Regions from separate parts of the Vibrio mangrovi genome, predicted to be linked through region 1. Evidence: riboswitches for the same ligand, from Rfam matches in the RefSeq annotation. Region 1 holds a riboswitch; the other holds the start of a gene.
The links. Region 1 has a riboswitch for lysine ahead of lysC (lysine-sensitive aspartokinase 3). Riboswitches for the same ligand answer to the same signal wherever they lie in the genome.

Region 1 (6,933 bases):
GCGAAGGTCTGATGAAAGCCCGGGGGATTTGCGCATTATTCCCGGCAGCCAGTGTCGGAGATGATATTGAAGTTTATACCGATGAATCTCGCACGGAAGTTGCCCACAGGCTATACCATTTGCGCCAGCAAACTCAAAAGCCGAAAGGTTATAACTACTGTCTTTCCGATTATATTGCGCCGCGTTCCAGTGGGAAAAAAGACTGGATTGGTGCGTTTGCAGTGACTGGCGGAATTGGTGAAAGAGAGTTGGCCGATGCATATAAAGCAAAAGGTGATGATTATAATGCCATTATGATTCAGGCTGTTGCAGATCGACTAGCTGAAGCTTTTGCCGAATACTTGCATGAGAAGGTGCGTAAAGAGATATGGGGTTATTCTGCAGATGAGAATCTGTCGAATGATGATCTGGTTAGGGAAAAGTATCAGGGTATCAGACCCGCTCCCGGTTATCCTGCCTGTCCGGAACATACGGAAAAAGCAGCTATATGGGAAATGCTTCAGGTGGAAGAGAATATCGGGATGTCTTTGACAAGCAGCTACGCTATGTGGCCGGGGGCATCCGTTTCAGGCTGGTATTTCTCTCATCCTGATTCCCGTTATTTTGCAGTTGCCGGTATTCAGGAAGATCAGGTACAGAGTTATGCAGAGAGAAAAGGCTGGAGCAGAGAAGAAGCTGAAAAGTGGCTTGCCCCGAATATGGAATAATGCCCTTTAATTTCGCTGTTTCCAGAACGGAATGTAGAAAAGAGGTTGGCATTGCCAACCTCTTTAATCAATATGGCCCTCGGCTCTTATGCTTTGTCTTGTTGTTCGAAGAGATCCTGATGTAGTTTCTGAATGACACTCTTCGCGTCATCAGCATCAACGAGAAAACACAGATTATGGTCACTGGCACCATAACAGATCATGCGCATGTTGTAGTCTCCCAGTGTGCTGAATACTTCTTTTGCATAACCTTTCGTTTCCATATGATTACCAATCAGAGCAACCAGACTCAGGTTCCGTTCAACTTCAATATGAGCCAGCTCTTCCAATTCTGCCCGGGCTGCTGCGGGAAGCTCCGGAGCACCACCTGAAGTATCTGTTTTATCCAGAGTAATCGAGACACTAATTTCAGAAGTTGTAATCAAATCGACAGAGATTTTATGCTTGGCCAAAATTTCAAAAACCTTCGCCAGAAATCCATAGGCATGGAACATTTTTGCGCTACGAATGGTCACCATAGTCTGGTTGGCTCTTAATGCCAACGCCCGGAAATAGGGTGAATTCTCCACTCGTCTCCGAATCCAGGTTCCACCTTTTTCCGGTTCTTTCGATGAACCGACGAATACGGGGATGCCGTGACGAAGTGCAGGAAGTAGTGTTGAGGGATGAAGAATCTTAGCCCCAAAATTCGCCATCTCAGAAGCTTCGCTGAAGCTGATCTCAGGTATCGGTGCAGCTTTGGGGGCGATACGCGGGTCGGTTGTGTATATTCCGGGTACATCGGTCCAGATTTCCAGACCGGATGCCTGAACGGCTTCGGCAATCAGGGCGGCAGAATAATCACTACCACCCCGACCAAGGGTTGTGGTGTTACCCTGCTCGTCTGAGCCAATGAATCCCTGAGTGACGACAAGGTGGCTATGACATAGAGGAGCCAGTTTTTCTTTAGCCAGTGTTGCAGTGATTTCAATCTGTGGTTCTGCCCGGCCATAGTGATCATCAGTACGCAGTACTTCACGGATGTCAAACCTGACAGCATCCATTCCCCGGTCTTTCAGAACCTGAGTCAGAATATGGGTAGAGATTAACTCTCCACAGGCAACCAAGTGATCGGTTAGCTTATTACTTGATTGAAAAGATGCTGCATCTGCAAGACTGCCGATTGTGTCAAGAATCATTTGTACAGCTTCTTTGACTGAGTCCTGCTCTTTCAGATGCTCAATGATTGAAAAGTGAATATCAGCCAGTTGCTCTAATATTGATGTGCGTCTTTCTGCATCCTGAACCCCATTAGCCAGTTCTACCAGCAGATTGGTGACACCAGAGCAGGCACTGCTGACAACAAGCTTTGTGTCCGGATTACTTTCGATGACTGCAGCACAACGACTCATAGCTTCGAAGTTGGCTACACTGGTTCCGCCAAACTTGGCGACATTGAATGCACTCACGGCATTTCTCCCACGACTTCCTAAAATAAAAAATGTTGTTGGTTTACCAACGTCCAATGTTTGAAGAGCGTATTTCTAGAGCAAAGATAGAGGTGATTCATGAAAGGAGACCTCAGAAGCTCTCCACCAGTTTAGCACTGATGACAGTTGAAGGGATTCAGCCCATTCACCCGACAGTCCAAATCCACAACTATAGACTGTCTCGGCACTACTCCCCCTGAGTATTTTGTTTTGGAGTTGAGGCTCCACAAAATACCTGCCTGGGCAGTGCTCCTCTTCTGCTTGATAGCTTAGGTATTGAACGTTTTTGCCTTGTGAATGTCAATGGCAAATTAGATGAAGTTGATGAATTTTATCTATAGGCTCAGATTCCGGAAACATATTCGACTAGACTTGTGTCGGATAGCTTTCTTATTGGAGAAGCGTTAGCCTGATATATAATTTCCGGCGAATGTGAATGAAAGGAGTCAGTTCATGAATATACAAAGTTTTTTCCCACCCCGAAGAACATTAATGGGCCCGGGTCCGTCTGATATTCATCCTCGGGTGTTACAGGCTTTAAGTCGGCCGACAATTGGCCATCTTGATCCGTTATTTATCCAGATGATGGATGAGTTGAAGTCACTCTTACAATATGCATTTCAAACCAATAATGAATTTACAATCGCAGTTTCTGCACCGGGAAGTGCCGGAATGGAGGCCTGTTTTGTGAATTTACTGGAGCCGGGAGATACGGTTATCGTTTGTCGTAACGGTGTTTTTGGTGAACGCATGCGGGAGAATGTCGTGCGCTGTGGCGCAAATGCAGTTCTGGTTGATAATGAATGGGGACAGAGCGTTTCTGTTGATAAAGTTGAGCAGGCTATTCGGGAACATCCAGAAGCAAAAATTCTGGCATTCGTGCATGCTGAAACATCGACCGGGGCATTAAGTGATGCTGAAGCTCTGGGACGTTTAGCTAAACAGCATGGCCTGTTAACCATTGTTGATACAGTGACGTCATTAGGCGGTGTACCGCTCTATGTAGATGAATGGCAGCTTGATGCTGTTTATTCTGGCAGCCAGAAATGTCTTTCCTGTGTTCCCGGACTTTCTCCGCTGACGTTTTCTCCGGCAGCGATTGAAAAAATCAAGAGCCGGAAGACCCCCGTTCAGAGCTGGTTCCTTGATCAGACGTTGGTCATGGGATACTGGAGCGGGCAACAGAAACGGAGTTACCATCATACTGCACCGGTAAATACCTTGTATGCTTTGCATGAAGCTTTATTGCTATTGCAAGAAGAGTCGCTGGAGTCTTCGTGGCGCAGACATCAGCAGATGCATCAACAGCTCAGAAGTGGTCTGGAACAACTGGGGCTGACATTTGTTGTAGAAGAATCAGAACGGTTACCGCAGCTGAATACGGTCCGAATTCCGGAAGGAATTGAGGATGAGTGGGTCAGAACCTATTTACTTCACCACTATAATCTGGAAATTGGTGCCGGGTTAGGACAGTTTGCCGGGAATGCATGGAGAATCGGTTTAATGGGATATAGTGCCCGAACCGAGAATATTGCTCTTTGTCTGAAAGCACTGGAAGATGCGTTGGCTCAGTGTCAGGCAAGTGTACCCATGAGATAAAACAGCTTATGGCATTTCCTGCGGAAGTTCATCATTTCCTGAGATGGTAAAAGAATACTGAGGGAATAGATACTCAGCTTCGATTCGGGATTGTTCCGCACGATTCATATCCCCTGTGTGCCGGTATAAGGTAATGAGCAACTGATAATATACCGGCCTGGGCTGCCTCTGGATTAACCCGAGTAACCAGGGAATATAAGTACTCAACTGTTGCCGGTGCTTTTCCGTATCTTTTTGCTTCAACTGGTGGATAAGTTGCTCCTGCATCAGACGATCCTTCCATAATAAAGGGAAATGAATGTTCTTCAGTAGTGTAATATCTTGTTCTTGCTTATATAGACTAAAAATAACCTGTGTTTTGAGTATTGCTCCAAAGTAAAGCAGTGTTGAAACAGGTAATACAATCATTGTTCCCTGCAAAATACGGGTTGCCAGTGTATGTAGTGATACGCTTTTGTATTTTGCAACGCGTTGATCGACCCAAAACAGCAGGATGATGAAGGTTATCCAGTGAATGGCGGACAGACAAAATACATCATCGATTTGACACTCTAATGCGATTGGGAAAAGCAGGGAGAGTGTCGCCAGACGGGTTTTAGGTTTTGCATAATATATACGCCCCAGAACGAATAGAACGGCCAGAGTAATCGCAAATATAGGCAGGAGACCGCCTTCAATTCCCCAGTAAAGCACCTCATTATGCGGATGTGACAGTCCTGCCAATGGGGATGGATAATCCGGGTTTAGTTGATGTTGGCGTGAACTGTATAGCACATATTCTTCTTCAAAATGTCCGTAGCCATAGCCGGTAAAGGGCTTTTCTATCAACATATCTACTGTTTGAGTCAGGCTGCCTGATAAAGGTGACAGGCGTTTTAAGTACTGAGAGCTAAATGGCGTTGAGTAAAGTGCCTGAATCAGGATGAAGCCAAGTAGCGTTCCTGCCCCGATAGAAATACTCCATCCCCAGAGCCTTTTTCTGCTGGCAAAGCGATAGAGATAAGGAAATATTGCCAGAATCCCAATGAGCGTCACTCCCCATCCGGTTACAGAGCGGAGTAATACTAAAAGAGGGATTGAAAGTAATGGTGTGATGTACAGCAGGCCAGCAATACTTATTTGAGTCTGGTATTTCTTCAAATGCCTGGAAAGCAAATACCCTGATGCAAGAATACCGGTTGCTATATAAGTCGCGAATGTATTTGCTGTCGGAAATACGCCGAGAGGAACAACGGACGGATTTTTCAGTAGCTGATAGTAAGCCAGACATCCTTCAATCAATGTTGAGAGCACAATTAACCAGATAAGCCTGTGCTTATGCTTATTGCTAAAACGAAATTGTTGGATGACAGAAAAAAGAAAAAGCCCTCCCCATAATGCAATTACCCGGGAAGCGGTAAGCTTGATTGATGCGTTGTGGTAGAACAACGGAATGGATAGCAACAGACAACATAAAAAGAGACCAATGGTCAGTTTTGAATATCTGACTTTCCGGGTCCGGACTATCTGCAGCAGTCCTACGGAAATCGCAATACTAACCAAAAACCAGGTTGCGATGTTAAACGGAAGTATGACTTCATTTCCTGCATCAGAGTAAAAGGGAAGATGCAGTGCAAAAAGATACAGGACCCCGATAACAAACAGGAAAGGTCGATTTAAAGGAATTTTTACCGGAGGAGTTTCAAGTTGAGTTCCCCGGACGATTAGTATCGCCATAGTCTCATTTAAATTGCGGGGAGAGGCATGTTCTTAATTTGTATTCCTCTCCCCATAGGAAGCATAGGGGTTATTCTAACATAGGTTTCAGAAAACGTGCTGTATGAGAACCAGCTACATCAGCGACATCTTCTGGTGTTCCCTGAGCAATGATTTCGCCACCACCCTGTCCACCTTCCGGGCCCAGATCAACAATCCAGTCGGCGGTTTTGATGACATCCAGGTTGTGTTCAATAACTACAACGGTGTTTCCATGATCACGGAGCCGATGAAGTACGGAGAGTAGTTGTTGAATGTCGTGGAAGTGTAGCCCTGTTGTTGGTTCATCGAGAATATATAAAGTTTTTCCAGTATCCCGTTTAGAAAGTTCTCGGGCCAGTTTTACCCGTTGAGCTTCACCACCTGAAAGAGTAGTCGCCGCCTGACCTAAGCGAATATAAGAGAGTCCGACATCCATTAGGGTTTGCAGTTTTCTGGCGATGACAGGGACAGGATCGAAGAAAGCTCTGGCATCTTCGACCGTCATTTCAAGCACTTCGTCAATTGTTTTTCCTTTGTACCGAACTTCCAGCGTTTCCCGGTTATAACGTTTGCCTTTACAGATATCACAAGGGACATAAACATCAGGCAGGAAGTGCATTTCTACTTTTATTACCCCGTCACCCTGACAGGCTTCACATCTACCGCCACGAACATTAAAACTAAATCGTCCCGGTTTATAACCGCGTGAACGTGACTCTTGAGTACCGGCAAACAACTCACGAATCGGCGTAAAAATTCCGGTATAAGTGGCCGGATTTGAGCGTGGTGTCCGACCGATAGGACTCTGGTCAATATCAATCACTTTGTCGAGTTGATTGAGTCCTTGAATTTTTTTGTAAGGGGCGGGTTCTTCAACGCTGGCTCCATTCAGTTCGATATGAGCTATTTTATAAAATGTATCATTGATAAGTGTCGATTTCCCTGAACCTGAAACACCGGTTACACAGGTGAATAATCCAATTGGGATTGTCAGGGAAACTTCTTTCAGATTGTTTCCGCTGGCTCCAAGCAGCTCGACGACTTTCTTTGGATCATATGGTGTTCTTTGGGATGGAATCGTTATTGACTTCTCCCCACTCAGGTATTGGCCGGTCAGGGAATCTGGTGTTGCAATGATTTCTTCTACATGCCCTTGTGCGACAATATGCCCGCCATGAACTCCGGCTCCCGGACCGATATCGACGATATAATCAGCCATCCGGATTGCATCTTCATCATGTTCAACGACGATCACTGTGTTTCCTAAATCACGAAGGTGTGTCAAGGTCTGGAGGAGCCTTTCATTATCCCGCTGATGTAAACCGATTGAGGGTTCATCCAGAACATACATTACTCCAACCAATCCGGCTCCGATTTGACTGGCAAGTCGGATTCTCTGTGCTTCACCACCGGAAAGGGTT
Region 2 (6,933 bases), 990 kb from region 1:
GTGTTGTGTACCGCTGGTCCGGTTGGGTTATTTATGGCTGGATATACAGAAGAAAACGCAAAAAGGGAAACAAGCTTACCTTTATTACCCGGAAGTATCCCTGAATTTAATCGCTACGAGTTTAGCCGCCCAATGGTGAAGTCGTGTTGCTCCCGCCCGGTAAAAGTTTATTCACATATTGCACCTTATATGGGGGGGCCTGAAGTCATTAAAAATACTAATGGGGCTGGTGATGCGGCGCTGTCTGCTTTATTACATGATATGGCTGCAAATAGATACCATAAGATTAATGTGCCAAATTCGAGTAAGCATCAATATGATTTTATTACCTATTCGTCTTTCTCGCAGGTATGCAAATATTCTAATCGTGCAAGCTATGAAGTGTTAAATCAGCATTCGCCAAGATTATCAAAAGGTTTACCGGAAAGAGAAGATAGTTTAGAAGAAGCATATTGGGAACGATAACAAAAAATTGCGATGAAAGATCTGAACTAGAATAATAACTCTAAGATCAAAGGGTAGTATTAAATTGTTTGACTAATAAACAATAAAAAAGGCTCCCAAAGGAGCCTTTTCATTTTTGTTTATTTTTGCATTAGAGTGCAAATTCATCCAGAGAACGACCTTCATCGAGGGCTTTCTGAATTACAGATGGTGTACGACCTTGACCTGTCCAGGTTTTTTCTGAACCGTTTTCGTCGATATATTTATATTTTGCAGGACGCGGAGCACGTTTACCTTTTGTTTTACCTTCGGTAGACAGTGCCGAAATTAACGCATCTACATCAATACCATCTTGTGCAATTTGTTCAGCGATTGCAGCAAGTTTTGCTTCCTGAGCTTCTTTTTCTGCACGTTCTTGCTCTTCTGACTCTCTGCGTTCATCAACAACAGATGTCAATTTTTCTAAAGCTTCTTCTAACTGAACAAGCGTTAAATTACGTGCATAAGCACGTAAGCTGCGAATATTCAGTAGAGTTTTAGTTAGTTCCGACATTTTGTAATTCCTACAACTTTAATTTAAACACAGTCTAATAATAAACCCTGATATTTATTCTGACAACATTAACGAACTAATAATATATAAAAAATTGGCAGAATCGTAAAATAATGTAAAGATCACCGTTAAATTTCCATTAATTACGACGAGCATCATATATGAACTTGATTTGTTAGCCTGAATTATTATCTGGAGTTGATGCTATTTTAACTGCTTATTGATATACCGATTCATTTATGTTCAGGATAAATCTATTGCAAATGGTTCTGGTATTTGTACAATGGGCCCGTTCTAATTCGGTCGTCAACATATACTACCATCGTCCTGTCTGAGTGGTAGTGAATTGTTCTAGTCCGTGTAGAGGTGCAATCAAGATCAGTAAACCAAGCTAGGGTGATGCCTGTGACCTGGGTTGAAAGGCTTTTTTGCCGAAGTAAACGTGTAATATCGAGGCCGTTTGCTGGGGTTGTTCTCGAATAGGGGCAACACTGCCATAGTCTATTTATTTGTGTAACTATGGAGCGCTACTGTAGGACTGGGTGAATCAATTTTTCCTTTCACTTAGTTCATCTTTAAATTACGCAGACAGATTATTCATGTAATTACAATGCAGTAGATCTCTTACCATATTTTAATCATTGGTTATTGAAGATCATGACATTAGTTGATTTTTCCACTTCTCTGATATCACTTTTACCTCCCGCTGTTGCTCTGGGTATGGCTATCTTAACCAGACGAGTACTACTTTCTTTAGGGATCGGTATTCTATTGGGGGCATTCCTCCTTACCGATTATTCACTGTTCTCTTCATTAGGGTATATACAAGGCAAGGTCTATGCGCTTGTCGTTGAAGACGGTGCCATCAACAGCTGGAATATGAGCATCATCGGGTTCCTTCTCCTGCTGGGAATGATGACTGCAATGCTAACTCTCTCTGGTGGAACCCGTGCATTTGCTCTGTGGGCCCAGAAAAAAGTGAAGGGTAATAAAGGCGCGCAGTTGCTGGCTGCTTTTCTCGGTGTTTTTATTTTTGTCGACGACTATTTTAATAGTCTGGCCGTCGGATCCATTTCCCGTCCTGTTACTGACCGTTTTGGGGTTTCCCGGGCGAAACTGGCTTATATACTGGATTCAACCGCAGCCCCGATGTGTATCATCATGCCGGCTTCCAGTTGGGGGGCTTATATCATGACGATTATTGGTGGCATTCTGGTTTCCCATGGTATGACCGAATATACCCCGTTGAATGCGTACATTCAGTTAATTCCAATGAATTTCTATGCCATTTTTGCTCTGTTAATGGTTTTTGCCATGATTGTATTTCAATTGGATATTGGTTCAATGAAACAACATGAGCTTGGTGTAGCATCCGGAATCGGCCGGGATGATCAGGCGATAGAACTGAAAGATGAACTGAATATTCAGGAAAGTGAGTCTGGTAGTGTTAACGATCTGATTGTGCCGATTGTTGCTTTGGTTGTCGCAACGGTCGCTGCGATGATTTTTACCGGCTGGCAATCTCTTGCTGCCGATGATAAAGCATTCAGTATTCTGGGAGCTTTTGAAAATACTGATGTTGGTATGTCTCTAATCGATGGTGGTTTAGTTGGTCTTTTGATCTCGTTGATTTCTGTTTTCAGGCAGAGAATTCCGGCAGGTACTGTGCTGAAAACATTACTCATCGGAATGAAATCAATGTTCGGTGCGATTTTAGTTCTGTTTTTCGCCTGGACGATTGGCGCGGTCATTAAAGACATGCAAACCGGTGTTTATCTGTCATCTATGGCTCAGGGGAATGTCCCGGTGCAGTGGCTTCCGGCAATACTGTTTGTTCTGTCTGGCTGTATGGCTTTTGCAACCGGAACGTCATGGGGTACATTCGGTATAATGCTGCCGATTGCCGGAGATATTGCCGGAGCCACGGAACTGACGTTGATGATGCCGATGTTGGCTGCGGTTCTGGCTGGCTCAGTGTTTGGTGATCACTGTTCTCCGATTTCTGATACAACTATTTTGTCTTCGACCGGTGCCCGGTGTAACCATATTGATCACGTTGCAACTCAGTTGCCATATGCTTTACTGGTTGCCTTTATCTCGCTCGTGGGTTATATCGTTCTGGGACTGAGTGATTCAGTCAGCCTGTCTCTGGTTGTGACTTTTGCTGTATTTGCCGGTGCCTGTTTTATTTTTCGGATCCGGCAACAATCCAGAGAGACACTTTCTGATTTTGCCTGAACGTCACTTGTCAGAAAGTTATTTGCCTGATCTGCATAAAAAGTCAAAAGAGGGGGTTGCAAAATCCCTCAAGCTTGTATAGTGTGAACGAAGCTTGATTGGCAAGTTAAAGATTTTTCCAAGTATGCGCGGTTTCGTTATGAAAAACAGTTTTGTTATGAACATTCATCACCATCATCATCCCTAATTTGTCTTTCGGGAGATGAGCGCATACCCGGGAGACAGGATTCTCCCGGAGGTGAAATGAAAAAAATTCAATGAACCCTCGGGAGTAATTCCGAGGGTTTTTTTATACTCTTTTTATTACCACGGTTTATACCAAAGAACGGTTACAGCAAAGAACAAGAATCATCGACAAGGAATTATTTATGCAAGCACAACAACGCCTGAGAATTGCAGTTCAAAAGAAAGGTCGCCTGAGTAAAGAGTGTATGGCACTCCTGAAACAGTGCGGTGTGAAGTTTAATGTGATGGGGGAGCGTTTAGTCGTTCACTCACTGAATATGCCGATTGATTTACTCCTTGTCCGTGATGACGATATTCCGGGACTGATTATGGATGGCGTCGTGGATCTGGGATTCGTCGGTGAGAATGTTCTTGAAGAAGTTCGTCTGGATCGTCTGGCCCTGAATGAACCAAATGATTTTGTTTCTCTGAGACGTCTGGAATTTGGTGGATGTCGTTTGTCTATTGCGATCGATAAAGATAAGACTTACAACGGTCCTCAGGACCTGAATGGGATGAGAATTGCGACCACTTATCCTCATTTGCTAAAAGCTTATATGGATCGTGAAGATATTCCGTTTACAACCTGTATGCTGACAGGTTCTGTGGAGGTTGCACCAAGGGCTGGTCTGGCTGATGCAATTGCAGATTTAGTCTCAACAGGGGCAACATTAGAAGCGAATGGTCTCAGAGAAGTTGAGGTGATTTTCCAGTCTAAAGCGACACTGATCCAACGTGCCGGCGACTTTGCTGCTGATAAAGCTGCATTGATTGACAGACTGCTGACCCGGATGCACGGTGTTCAACAGGCGAAAGAGTCAAAATATATCATGTTACATGCACCGGTTGATAAACTGGTCGATATCAAAGCACTGCTCCCAGGGGCAGAAGACCCGACTGTGTTGCCACTTTCTGCCGACAAATCAAAAGTTGCGGTTCATCTGGTCAGTTCAGAAAACCTGTTCTGGGAAACGATGGAGCAATTAAAAGCTCTGGGTGCCAGTTCGATTCTGGTCTTGCCAATTGAAAAAATGATGGAGTAATCATAATGAGAACTGTTGTATGGCAATCTTTAAGTAAAGAGCAGCAGGCCTCAGTTCTGGAGCGTCCGGCGATTACGGAAGGCGCGAACATCACGGCTGCTGTGGCAGAAGTGATCGCGCAGGTTCGTCGGGACGGCGATCAGGCACTACGGGAACTGACTGCAAAATTTGACAAGGCAAGTCCGGAGACGATTCGGGTTTCGGAACAGGAAATTGAAGCGGCTTCAGCTCGTCTTTCCGAGAATATGAAGCAGGCACTGGATCAGGCCTACACTAATATTGCGAAATTCCACAAGGCACAAATTCCTCAGCCGATTAAAGTGGAAACCATGCCAGGTGTGGTTTGTGAGCAAACCACGCGTCCTATCAATACTGTTGGTCTGTATATTCCCGGTGGAAGTGCGCCGCTTCCTTCAACCGTATTAATGCTGGGTGTTCCGGCTCAGATTGCCGGTTGCCGGAAAGTTGTACTATGTTCGCCTCCGCCGATTGCCGATGAAATCCTGTATGTTGCGAAGTTATGCCAGATTGATGAAGTTTATAATGTCGGTGGTGGACAAGCGATTGCAGCCATGGCTTATGGGACGGAATCAGTGGCAAAAGTTGATAAGATTTTTGGCCCCGGCAATGCGTATGTTACGGAAGCAAAACGTCAGGTTAGTAATGATTTCCGTGGTGCCGCGATTGATATGCCGGCCGGACCTTCGGAAGTGATGGTGATTGCCGATGAAACTGCTGACCCTGATTTTATCGCTGCCGATCTGCTCAGTCAGGCTGAACACGGACCGGATTCTCAGGTTGTACTGGTGACTCCGTCCCCTGTTCTGGCGGATCAGGTAACGGAAGCCGTGAAAACCCAGTTGAGTGTACTTTCCCGTGCTGCGACTGCTGAGAAAGCGTTAGCCTCCAGTCTGGTGATTATTTCTGAATCAATGACTCAGGCAATTTCTATTTCTAACTTTTACGGACCAGAACATTTGATTGTTCAGACCAGGAATCCACGGGAATTGTTACCACTGTTGGATAATGCTGGTTCTATTTTCCTTGGAAGCTGGTCGCCAGAGTCTGCCGGAGATTACGCATCTGGAACCAATCACGTGTTGCCAACCTATGGTTATACCAGAACCTATTCCAGTCTGGGGCTGGCTGACTTCAGTAAACGCATGACGGTACAGGAACTGTCAGCAGAAGGATTGCGCGGACTTGCTCCGACAGTCGTTGCTATGGCTGAGGCTGAAGGTCTGGATGCGCACAAACGTGCAGTGACTATTCGTGTTGAAAAACTAAATCAGGTGGAATCGTAATGGAAAAGCTTGCCAGAGAACAGGTTCAGAAACTAACGCCTTATATGTCTGCCCGACGGATCGGTGGAAGCGGGGATGTGTGGCTCAATGCCAATGAATCTCCTTTTGACAATGAATATCAACTGAATTTATCCGGACTGAACCGTTATCCCGGTTGCCAGCCTGAAGGCATGCTTTCGGCTTATGCAGCTTATGCCGGTGTTCAGCCAGAACAGGTATTGACAACCCGTGGGGCCGACGAAGGCATTGAGTTGATGGTCCGGGCCTTTTGTGAGCCGGGTGAAGATGCCATCCTTTATTGTCCGCCAACTTATGGAATGTATGCGATCAGTGCTGAGACTATCGGTGTCGAACGAAGGGTTGTCCCACTAACGTCTGACTGGCAACTGGATCTGCCGACAATCGAAGCCAGCCTGGATGGCGTAAAAGTTGTCTTTGTCTGTAGTCCGAATAACCCGACCGGTAATCTGGTGCGTCGGGAAGATATTATTACACTGCTTGAGCTGACTAAAGACCGGGCAATCGTCGTGATGGATGAAGCCTATATCGATTTTTGTCCTGAAGCATCAACAGTAGATTTGCTGGCGCAGTATGAGAATCTGGCAATTCTACGCACGATGTCTAAGGCATTTGCGCTCGCCGGATTGCGCTGCGGTTATACTCTGGCGAATGCTGAGCTGATTCAGGTATTGCTGAAAGTCATCGCTCCTTATCCTGTTTCACTGCCGGTTGCTGAAATTGCTCAGCAGGCACTTTCAGAAAGTGGTCTGGCCCGGATGAAGTATCAGGTTCTGGACATTAATACCAATCGTGCTTATCTGCAGGCCGGGTTATCTGCAATTTCCGGAGTGAAAGTCTTCGACGGCTGGGGTAACTATCTGTTGGTCGAATTCCCTGATGGTGATGCTTTATTTAAAGCAACCTGGGATCACGGGATTATTCTGCGCAATTCACCGATCGAAAACTGTATCCGGATTAGTGCCGGTAACCGGGAAGAGTGCGAGAAGACATTAACTTTTATTCGTAACTATTATCAGTAACCCATGGTCTGACCGATAAGAAAAGGATGACTCCGTGAGTAAACAACAGAAGATTTTATTTATTGACCGGGATGGCACGTTGATCA

Region 2: another riboswitch for lysine. It lies ahead of OCU74_RS06660 (Na+/H+ antiporter NhaC family protein); the one in region 1 lies ahead of lysC (lysine-sensitive aspartokinase 3).

The regions. Positions count from the first base shown of each region.
Region 1 covers NZ_AP024883.1:477,293-484,225, forward strand. Annotated here, with positions in the region: gene metH (methionine synthase) at 1-707, shown strand, start outside; gene lysC (lysine-sensitive aspartokinase 3) at 794-2,155, opposite strand; lysine riboswitch at 2,264-2,441, opposite strand; gene OCU74_RS02045 (pyridoxal-phosphate-dependent aminotransferase family protein) at 2,630-3,775, shown strand; gene OCU74_RS02050 (PglL family O-oligosaccharyltransferase) at 3,782-5,491, opposite strand; gene uvrA (excinuclease ABC subunit UvrA) at 5,562-6,933, opposite strand, start outside.
Region 2 covers NZ_AP024883.1:1,465,808-1,472,740, forward strand. Annotated here, with positions in the region: gene OCU74_RS06650 (inosine/guanosine kinase) at 1-465, shown strand, start outside; gene OCU74_RS06655 (H-NS histone family protein) at 596-997, opposite strand; lysine riboswitch at 1,351-1,535, shown strand; gene OCU74_RS06660 (Na+/H+ antiporter NhaC family protein) at 1,655-3,235, shown strand; His leader region at 3,401-3,528, shown strand; gene hisG (ATP phosphoribosyltransferase) at 3,604-4,503, shown strand; gene hisD (histidinol dehydrogenase) at 4,509-5,807, shown strand; gene hisC (histidinol-phosphate transaminase) at 5,807-6,847, shown strand; gene hisB (bifunctional histidinol-phosphatase/imidazoleglycerol-phosphate dehydratase HisB) at 6,882-6,933, shown strand, end outside.